3 regions of the Thalassotalea psychrophila genome follow, and region 2 is predicted to be linked to each of the others. Evidence: predicted binding sites of a transcription regulator. Region 2 holds the regulator's gene; each other region holds the start of a gene.
The links. Region 2 encodes LexA, which represses DNA repair genes until DNA is damaged. Its sites were predicted from a motif close to TACTGTATNNNNATACAGTA; they were not measured.
Positions count from the first base shown of each region.

Region 1: RGQ13_RS06800 (LexA family protein) is a predicted target of LexA. The motif match lies at 1,819-1,838, and genes of this name have one in related genera.
Region 3: recN (DNA repair protein RecN) is a predicted target of LexA. The motif match lies at 1,578-1,597, and genes of this name have one in related genera.

Region 1 is NZ_CP134145.1:1,634,900-1,638,192, reverse strand. Features, by position in the region: gene glnD ([protein-PII] uridylyltransferase) at 1-309, shown strand, start outside; gene dapD (2,3,4,5-tetrahydropyridine-2,6-dicarboxylate N-succinyltransferase) at 413-1,243, shown strand; gene RGQ13_RS06805 (hypothetical protein) at 1,352-1,675, shown strand; gene RGQ13_RS06800 (LexA family protein) at 1,860-2,273, shown strand; gene RGQ13_RS06795 (Y-family DNA polymerase) at 2,261-3,293, shown strand, end outside.
Region 2 is NZ_CP134145.1:4,377,648-4,380,940, forward strand. Features, by position in the region: gene RGQ13_RS18200 (serine hydrolase domain-containing protein) at 1-292, shown strand, start outside; gene lexA (transcriptional repressor LexA) at 1,619-2,233, shown strand; gene coxB (cytochrome c oxidase subunit II) at 2,616-3,293, shown strand, end outside.
Region 3 is NZ_CP134145.1:1,332,281-1,335,573, reverse strand. Features, by position in the region: gene grpE (nucleotide exchange factor GrpE) at 1-100, opposite strand, end outside; gene nadK (NAD(+) kinase) at 281-1,162, shown strand; gene recN (DNA repair protein RecN) at 1,644-3,293, shown strand, end outside.

The sequences.
Region 1 (3,293 bases), 2.1 Mb from region 2:
AATATCGAATATCGTAAAATTCCATTGCCGAAAAAATTTAAACAATTTACCTTTCCAACAAGAGTCGGCTTTATTGAGCATAACAATAAAAACATTACCTCTCTCGAAATCGTTGCTATTGATAGACCTGGTTTATTAGCTGAAATAGGCAATGTATTTCAACAATGTGGGCTTAATGTTCACATGGCAAAAGTAACCACGTTTGGTGAACGAGCTGAAGATGTCTTTATTGTATCAAATAAAGATCATTTACCTCTTTCATCAACCGAACAAAATCAGTTAGAATCACTGCTCTGTAATATAAGCTAATAAAGCTTAATGCAAGCGATATACCCAAGCCACTTCAATATGCAGGATTGAACTGGAGCTGAAGTGATTTTGGTATATTTATAAAAACATTTTAGGAATACCCATGAGTACGTTAAAAGAAATCATTGAATTAGCATTTGAAAACCGTGCCGACATTACGCCAAGTACTGTTAGTGATGAAGTTAAAAACTCTGTTTTTGCAGCTCTGCACTTATTAAACATTGGTGAAGCCCGTGTTGCTGAAAAAGTAAATGGTGACTGGGTAGTGAACGAATGGCTTAAAAAAGCCGTTTTATTATCTTTCCGCATTTTAGAAAACGAAGTTATTGAAGACGGCGCTGGTAATGGTAAGTTTTTCGATAAAGTTCCAATGAAATACAAAAACTATGACACCGCTCGCTTTGCCAAAGAAGGCGTTCGTGTTGTTCCTGGTGCATCAGTTCGTACTGGTAGTTACATTGGCAAAGACGTTGTAGTAATGCCATCATTTGTAAACATTGGCGCTTTCATTGATGAAGGTACTATGGTTGATACATGGGCAACGGTTGGTTCATGTGCACAAATTGGTAAAAACGTACACTTATCTGGTGGTGTTGGCATTGGTGGTGTTTTAGAGCCATTACAAGCTGGTCCAACAATTATTGGCGACAACTGTTTTATTGGTGCACGCTCTGAAGTAGTTGAAGGTGTAATTGTTGAAGATGGATGTGTGCTTTCTATGGGTGTATTCATTGGTCAATCTACTAAGATTTTTGATCGTGAAACTGGCGAAGTACACTATGGTCGTGTTCCTGCTGGCTCTGTAGTTGTTCCAGGTAACTTACCGTCTAAGTGTGGAACTTACAGCTTATACGCAGCAATTATCGTTAAAAAAGTTGATGCTAAAACATTAGGTAAAACTGGCCTAAACGATCTTCTCCGTTCTATCGATTAAATAGCCGAAGAACTTTAGAACATAAAAAGGAGCTAATTAGCTCCTTTTTTGCTTTATTAGCGTTACAATAGATGTAATACCAGTTCCCCTTACAAGAGTTAGAACTTAATGAAATCATACACCAACATTGCCGAACTAATTGAACAATTAGAAGCAAATATAAAAGCACTTGCCGAAGAAGTAGTCATCTTAAAGCAAGAGCCACAAAGCATTAACGAACAAATTATTTTTAAGTATATTGATACTGGCAGCACAGGAAAAACAAAAGATTTTGTTCGATCGTTAGACGTAAAATCTGAGCGGGGTTCTTTATTCTCATCTGGTGATGTTAGTAAGTTAATAAGAGACGGCGCAGATGATATCTCACCTGAGTTACTAGCCATTGCGCGAAAAGTGATCAGGATGAAAAAGCAAAGTGGCTCAAAACGCTAAGCCCCCCTTTTGTGTCCTAAGTTATGGTGAAGTAACTAATTAAACTTAGCTTTTGTCACAAATGCTAGGTGATATTTGTGATAAACAAAAAAGATGATAAGTTTTATCCCCTTCCATCTATCTAATATTTACCAATGAAACTATACTGTATAAATTAACAGTATAGTTTCATTGGTATGTATTCATGAAAATTATTCCCATTTATATTGAAGCCGGTATTTCAGGATTTGAATCTCCTGCGGCTGAGTATAAAGAACTAGGGTTATCTTTAGATCAGTTATTAATATCTAACCCTGATGCAACCTTTATTGGCTTAGCCAAAGGTCAATCGATGATAGAAGCAGGTATCTTTGATGGTGATTTACTTTTAGTTGATCGCGCCGAGGCACCTCAAGATGGAGACGTCATTGTCGCCAATTACAACGGTTGCTTTACTTGTAAGTTCATAGACAAAACAAATGCACGTTTATTATCTGCATCTAAATTACATAGACCTGTGCAAATAAACCCAGATGATGATTTTCAAATTGAAGGGGTTGTAACTCGCTCAATACGGCTTCATCGGCAAGTACGAGAGCTAGCTTCATGTATGCTTTAGTTGATGCTGTTTCTTACTACGCCTCAGCAGAAAAGGTATTCGACCCATCGATAAGAAATAAGCCTGTTGTAGTACTAACCAATAACGACGGCTGCATTTGTGCGGTTTGCCCCATTGCCAGAAGACTCGGTGTACCAAAGTTTAAACCTTACTTTCAAATCAAACATTTTTTAGCTAAGCACCAAGTCGTTATACGTTCTTCTAACTATGAATTGTACGCTGATCTTAGTGACAAAATGATGAGTGTAATTGCACGATTTTGTGATAACCAATACGTCTATTCTATCGATGAGTCATTCCTACAATTTAAAAATTACAATAGCCTGATTAAAGATTGGCATCAATACGGCGATGAAATAAGACGTACCGTCTGGCAGGAAACACGTCTCCCCGTTGGTGTGGGGTTTGGTACAACACCAACCTTAGCAAAGGCGGCTAATCATGCAGCTAAAAAATTACCCGGCTTTAATGGAGTTGCAGTTATTAATGATGATAAATCACGTAAAGAAATATTATCAAGAATGTCAGTAACTGATGTATGGGGGATCGGTTCACGATTAGGTAAAAGGTTAAATGTACTTGGTATTAACACTGCTTGGGAACTAGCCAGCCGATCACCTAAAACAATGCGACAACAATTTAGTGTCATGGTTGAGCGTACCATTAACGAATTAAACGGTGTGGCGTGCTTAACATGGGATGATGTCAGGCAACCCAAAAAGGAAATATACTCTACTCGAAGCTTTGGTCAACGAGTAACTGAATTCCATTCATTAAAAACCGCTTTAATTACTCACGGCGCTATTGTAGGACGTAAAGTTAGGCAGCAGCATTCATTAGTGAAACGCTTACTTATTTTCGCAGCAAGTTCACCACACGACGATAATTACTACAAAAAATCTGTTGTATATGATTTTCCCGTAGCAACTGACAATACCATCAACATTGCATTGGCTATTACTCAGGTATTTAATCAAATCTATATGCCAAATGTTCATTTTTACCGATGTGGGGTTGGCG
Region 2 (3,293 bases):
AACTTTCCTGTTAATTAAACGTTGGAAATCTGGATTGCCTACTCTAAATCGGTGGAGCTATTTCAGATTTTTAGTCGCCCCACTTGTGATGAGCGTTTTACTTTCGATCGCATTTTTAGTGGTGCTTCCAAAGGCAAATCAAATGACAGTGTCTGATGTATTATTATTTGCTCCAGACATCTCTTGGGCAGCAATAATATCTGGCACATTGGCCCTAGCTTGGGGAATAATTAGGACCGTATTAGTGGGCAATGTTTTGTTTAAGAAATCAACAGAGGAAGCCGAGCAATGAAGTGGGTTAATAAATGGAGATGGGTAACCTGATTCAGGAAGGGACAAAACCACGGGCAAGCTTTTAATCCTACAGCTTACACCTGCTACGCATTCCAATACAAATTTCTCTGCCTCTTAAGGTAAAAAGGCACCGAAAATAATCCGCAAGTCGAATGACCGCAGTTGGCACAAACCAGACCCTTTGAGGTCTGGTTTTTCATTTCTGAAACCGTCCGCAATGTGGCAACAAAAGAATTTGCGATCTCAAGTTTAAGGTCTTCTTTGTGACACTTGAGGTCGAATATTCGACGAATTATTGCCAAGTATAATTTTTTCGCTACTTCGTAGTAAACCGTCCGTTTCTGTGGCATTACAACGCAAAGAAGCCTGTTGAATCACTCGACCCAGACTAATGACACCAACTGCCACGAGCGGTCGCTTTTCACCTATCTTTCACCTGTTTTTAGTGAAGTCACAAAAATTAGGTGAATCATGGCTGATTTTGCCACTAAGCGGAAGGTTTTGGGCTTTCCGACGCCTAAAATGTCGTATAAATCAATAATTGTCCGATAAAGCTCCTTATACGACAACTAATGCCACTAAGCCGATCCACAACATGCTTCAGGAGATCCTTCTTCTCACTCTAGCTTAGCTCCTAAATGATAATTTATTTAGGAGCTTCTTCTTTTATATGACGGCGATTTTTTCTTTTCCTGATTTTGGCACGAAACAGCCCTTCATTTTTTAGTGTTTTCTCGTTTGAATCCTCAATTGTCCAACAACTTGTTGGACAATTGAGTGGTTGGTTCCATTTTGGAACATATGGTCATTTGCATATTAGTTAGTTCAGCTTTTTACACGGTTGGGAACGCACGGGATACGAGTTATTGCAAAAAACGCAACTACTTATGATTTTTTGACACTTAGATAAACATCAACATGTAGTTTTGAACATAAATTAAGCTACGTTCATAGAGGCCGCCCCCTATTATAAAGGTGAGTTTAATTGATTTTCGATCGGCATAAAGGTTAGCGCCATGCCCCTACGCACCATTACCGTGCTTGAAAACTTACCTTACACATAATAGACTTTTACTGTCAGGCCATATTTCTCATGGACTGTTCATATAAATTTATATATTACAATATGTTATAAAGACTACTACTTTGCATAATTAGGAATTGACTTAAATATACAGTTTCACCCCTCTGGACAAAATTTTATTTGGAACTGGAAACCACATAAATTTAATCATTTTAAGGATTTACAGTTGCGTTTACTTTATAGCTGTATATACTGACAGTACAATGTACTGTACAGAAAAACAGGTTACTCAAAAATAATATGCGCCCACTTACTAACAGACAGCAACAAATATTTGATCTTATTAAAGAAAAAATTGCCGATACAGGAATGCCGCCTACGCGAGCTGAAATTGCTGATTTCTTCGGTTTCAAGTCGGCCAATGCAGCAGAAGAGCATTTAAAAGCGCTCGCTAAGAAAGGTTTTATAGAAATGCTGCCGGGTACGTCTCGTGGTATTCGCCTTGCAGAAGAACATATCGAAGAAGAAGGCTTACCACTAATTGGCCGAGTTGCTGCTGGTGAGCCCATTTTGGCGCAAGAGCATGTTGAAGAGCATTACAAAATTGATGGTAGTTTATTTCATCCCGCTGCCGATTACTTATTACGAGTAAATGGCGAAAGCATGAAAGACATTGGTATTTTAGATGGTGATTTATTAGCGGTTCATCAAACAACTGATATTCAAAATGGCCAAGTCGTGGTTGCTAGAGTTGAAGACGACGTAACGGTAAAACGTTATAAGCGTGACGGTAATGTAGTGCATTTACATGCAGAAAATGAAGACTTCTCTCCAATTATTGTCGACTTAGCTAACCAACATTTTAATATTGAAGGCATTGCTGTTGGTGTTATCCGCAACGCTGATTGGATGTAGTCTGCCGCCACTTTAACAGTATAAAAAACAAACAACACATAAAGGCTAAATTATTCACTTAATTTAGCCTTTTTCTTTTCTCTGTGTCCCTTTAACTGCGCCTAACCTATTCAATTTTAGTAGTATTTACTCTACTAACATTTAAGTAATTAATTTAACTTTTTTATAACAAAGCACTAGACCTTGCCTAAAAATTAAGTAATTCTAGAGCGGATAATATACAAATATTACGCTGTAGACTCCCTACCCCATTCATCGATGTAGGTTTTTTACGTAACACAATAATAAAAATAAATTACGGAAATTAGAGACATCGAATAAAGATGTATCTTGTCACTTATTTCTGTATTTTCTAGGCTAATAAAAGCAGAGGAGATGTCGAGTGAAGAGACGTAACCTGGGTTGGCTGTTGTTGGGAAGTTTAATTTCCAGTTCAGCTTGGGCAGATATGCAATTAAATCTAACTAAAGGTGTGACCGAAGTCAGCCATGAAGTCTATGATTTGCATATGTTGGTAATGTGGATTTGTACGGTAATTGGTGTCGTTGTTTTTGGCGCTATGTTCTGGTCAATGATCTTTCACCGTAAGTCCAAAGGGGCAAAACCTGCCTCATTTCATGAAAGCACTAAAGTAGAAATTCTTTGGACCGCTATCCCTATTTTAATTCTTATCGGTATGGCATGGCCTGCAACAACCACGTTGATTGACATGGAAGATAACAGTAATTCTGATATCACCGTGCAAGTTACTGGTTCGCAGTGGAAATGGCATTATAAGTATTTTGATCAAGGCATTGAGTTTTACAGTGTTTTATCTACACCGACAGCTCAGTATCAAAATCAAAACGGTCCTGGTGAAGCAAAAGGTGAAAATTACTTACTTGAAGTAGACAAACCGTTAGTAATTCCAGTAAATCGTAAAGTTCGTTTCTTAATTACTTCAGATGATGTTATTCACGCTTGGTGGGTTCCAGCATTTGCAGTTAAACAAGATGCGAACCCTGGTTTTATCAATGAAGCTTGGACCTTTGTTAATGAGCCAGGAATTTACCGCGGTCAA
Region 3 (3,293 bases), 1.8 Mb from region 2:
GCTCTACATCGTTTTGCTCAACTACTTGCTCTTCAGTTGCATTAACTTCAGCTTCAGTTGCTGAAACTTCTTTATCAGTATTGGTTGACTCAGTAGTCATCGATAACTCCACAGTATCATTTAGTCTTAAACAAGACTTATTAATTCATAATTGTGGTAATTATGGGGGCTTTATCAAAGGTTTCAAGGAGATTTTTTAACTATTTATTAAATGCCCTCTTTACAATAGGAAAAATGTCGGTAAAACTGCCATAATAAACAATATATTAGCGCTATTTGAATGAGTAAAATGTATAAAACGATAGGCCTTATCGGCAAACCCGAACATGAAGGTGCATTAGCGACTATCGCCGCGCTTCATCATTACCTAGAAGGTAATAATTACAACGTAATGATAGAAACATCTGTTGCCAACAAATTAAATAAAGCAGATATCCATACCTTTGATATTGTTGATATTGGAGAACAAGCTGATTTGGCAATTGTGGTTGGTGGAGATGGCTATATGTTAGGTGCAGCTCGGGTATTATCAAGTTATGACATTGCTGTACTTGGTGTTAATCGCGGCAACTTAGGGTTTCTAACCGATTTATCACCGGACAACCTAATTGAACCGCTTGAAGCAATTCTTGATGGCCGTTCTAAAACCGAACAACGATTTTTAATTCAGGCCGAAGTTTATCGGCATGGTAAATTAAAAAGTTCTAATAGCGCGATGAACGAGGCTGTACTTCACCCAGGCAAAGTTGCCAGTATGATGGAGTTTGCTGTTTATTTAGATGATACATTCATGTTTTCACAACGCTCTGACGGAATTATCGTGTCTACGCCTACAGGTTCCACTGCCTATTCAATGTCGGCCGGCGGACCTATTATGACACCAACGTTAAATGCCTTGTCATTAGTGCCAATGTTTCCACATACATTAAGTTCTCGTCCTATTGTGGTTGATGGAGACAGTGAGATTAAGCTTGTTGTTGCCACGAATAACCATGAAGAATTACAAGTAAGTTGTGATGGTCACGTGATCTTAGCGGTTATGCCAGGAGATGAAATACGTATCAAAAAATGTAAATACACACTTCGTTTAGTACACCCTCTTGATCATGATTATTTTAATGTATTACGAACAAAACTGAGTTGGGGTAATAAAGTTTATTAAAACCATAAGTAAGCTTTAAATACCAATCGTCAAAAACTAATTCGACAAAGCCCTAATTGAAAACGCGCCGAGCTTTTACCAGCCATGGTAGCTCGACATACCTTCTTCCCTGAATGTCGCCGACCTTTTACCAGCCATGGTAGCTCGGCATACCTTCTTCCCTGAATGTCGCCGACCTTTTACCATCCATGGCAGCTCGGCATACCTTCTTCCCTGAATGTCGCCGATCCTTTACCATCCATGGTAGCTCGGCATACCTTCTTCCCTGAATGTCGCCGACCTTTTACCATCCATGGCAGCTCGGCATACCTTCTTCCCTGAATGTCGCCGATCCTTTACCATCCATGGTAGCTCGGCATACCTTCTTCCCTGAATGGAAATAAAACTTGCATTCAAAAAAAATCACTGTTAACTTTACTGTATAAATCAACAGTGTTTATTTTTTACCTTTTGGTAAATAAATAATTAATTGAGTGCGACTATGTTATTAAATTTAGCCATAAGAAACTTCGCCATTGTCAGCTTTGTAGAAATCGACTGGCAAAAAGGCATGACCACCATCACAGGCGAAACAGGTGCTGGTAAATCGATTGCCATAGATGCTTTAGGTTTATGTTTAGGTAGTAGGGCGTTAGCGAATACTGTTAGACCAGGCAGCACCAAAGCTGAGCTTACTGCAACTTTTGAAATAACAGATACACCTAAAGCATTAAAGTGGCTTGCTACCCATGATCTACAACAAGATGGTGAGTGTATTGTAAGACGAGTAATAAGCGCAGAAGGCCGCTCGAAAGCATACATAAATGGTAGCCCTGTCCCTTTAGCGCAATTAAAAGATCTTGGTCAATACTTATTAAATATTCATGGCCAACACGACCATCAACTGTTAATGAAAAACCAAGAGCAATGCCGATTATTAGATGATTATGCCAACCATCAAGAGATGTTATCAGAGCTAAAACATTACCAAAACCAGTGGCGAGCACTCAAGAGTGAGTTACAAATTCTTCAACAAAGTAAACAGCAACGCTTGGCACAACAACAATTATTGCAATATCAAGTAAAAGAGCTTGATGAATTTTCCCTGCAAGTAAATGAATTTACACAACTAGAAGCAGATTTTAAGCGAAATAGTAATTCTCAACAATTAATGCAGTTATCGGAACAATGCGTACAAGAAATAGCAAACGATGAGCAGTTCAATCTTCTTAGCCAACTACAAAAATCTACCGAAAACCTAAATCAACTGGCAGAACTCGACCCCAGCGTTAAAGCAATCGCAACATTAGTAAATGAAGCTAGGATCCAATTTGAAGAAGCAAGCCATGACCTTATAGAATATCAACAAAGTATCGACTTAGATCCACAAACTTTCGCATTAATCGAAGAACGCTATTCTACCGCTGTTGATTTAGCGAGAAAACATAAAGTAGCACCTGAAAATTTGGATAGTTTTCACCGTGACATTTGTAAAGAGTTGCATGCTATTGCTTCAGATGATTCACGACTTGAACACATACATGATGAAATGGAGAGTTGCCTACTCGAATATAAAGAGCTTTCTTGTAAACTTAGAGTAAGCAGGATAAAAGCTGCAACTAAGCTCGAAAAAGCAATAACGAAGTCCATTCGCCAATTGAATATGCCAGAGGCAATTTTCAAATTAGCTATAGCAGAAAAAGAGATCACAGAGCCAACTACAAATGGCACAGATAATATCGAATTTTTAGTAAGCATGAACCCAGGCCAACCAGTTGAACCTTTAGCAAAAGTTGCGTCAGGTGGTGAGTTATCAAGAATAAGTCTAGCAATACAAGTGATCCTTGCTGAAAAGGTTGTTACACCTACTCTTATCTTTGATGAAGTGGATGTTGGTATCAGTGGTCCAACAGCAGCAAAGGTAGGACAACAATTGAATAAGCTTGGTGAGTCTACGCAAGTTATTTGTGTCACTCATTTACCACAAGTTGCAAGTAAAGGGCATCAGCAACTATTTGTGGCAAAACTCACTGATGGAAAAAATACACAAACTAGTGTGACTGAACTCAGCCTTGATGCCAGAGAAAATGAAATAGCTCGGTTATTAGCTGGAGATGAAATAACAAAAACAAGTTTAGCAAATGCGAAGGAA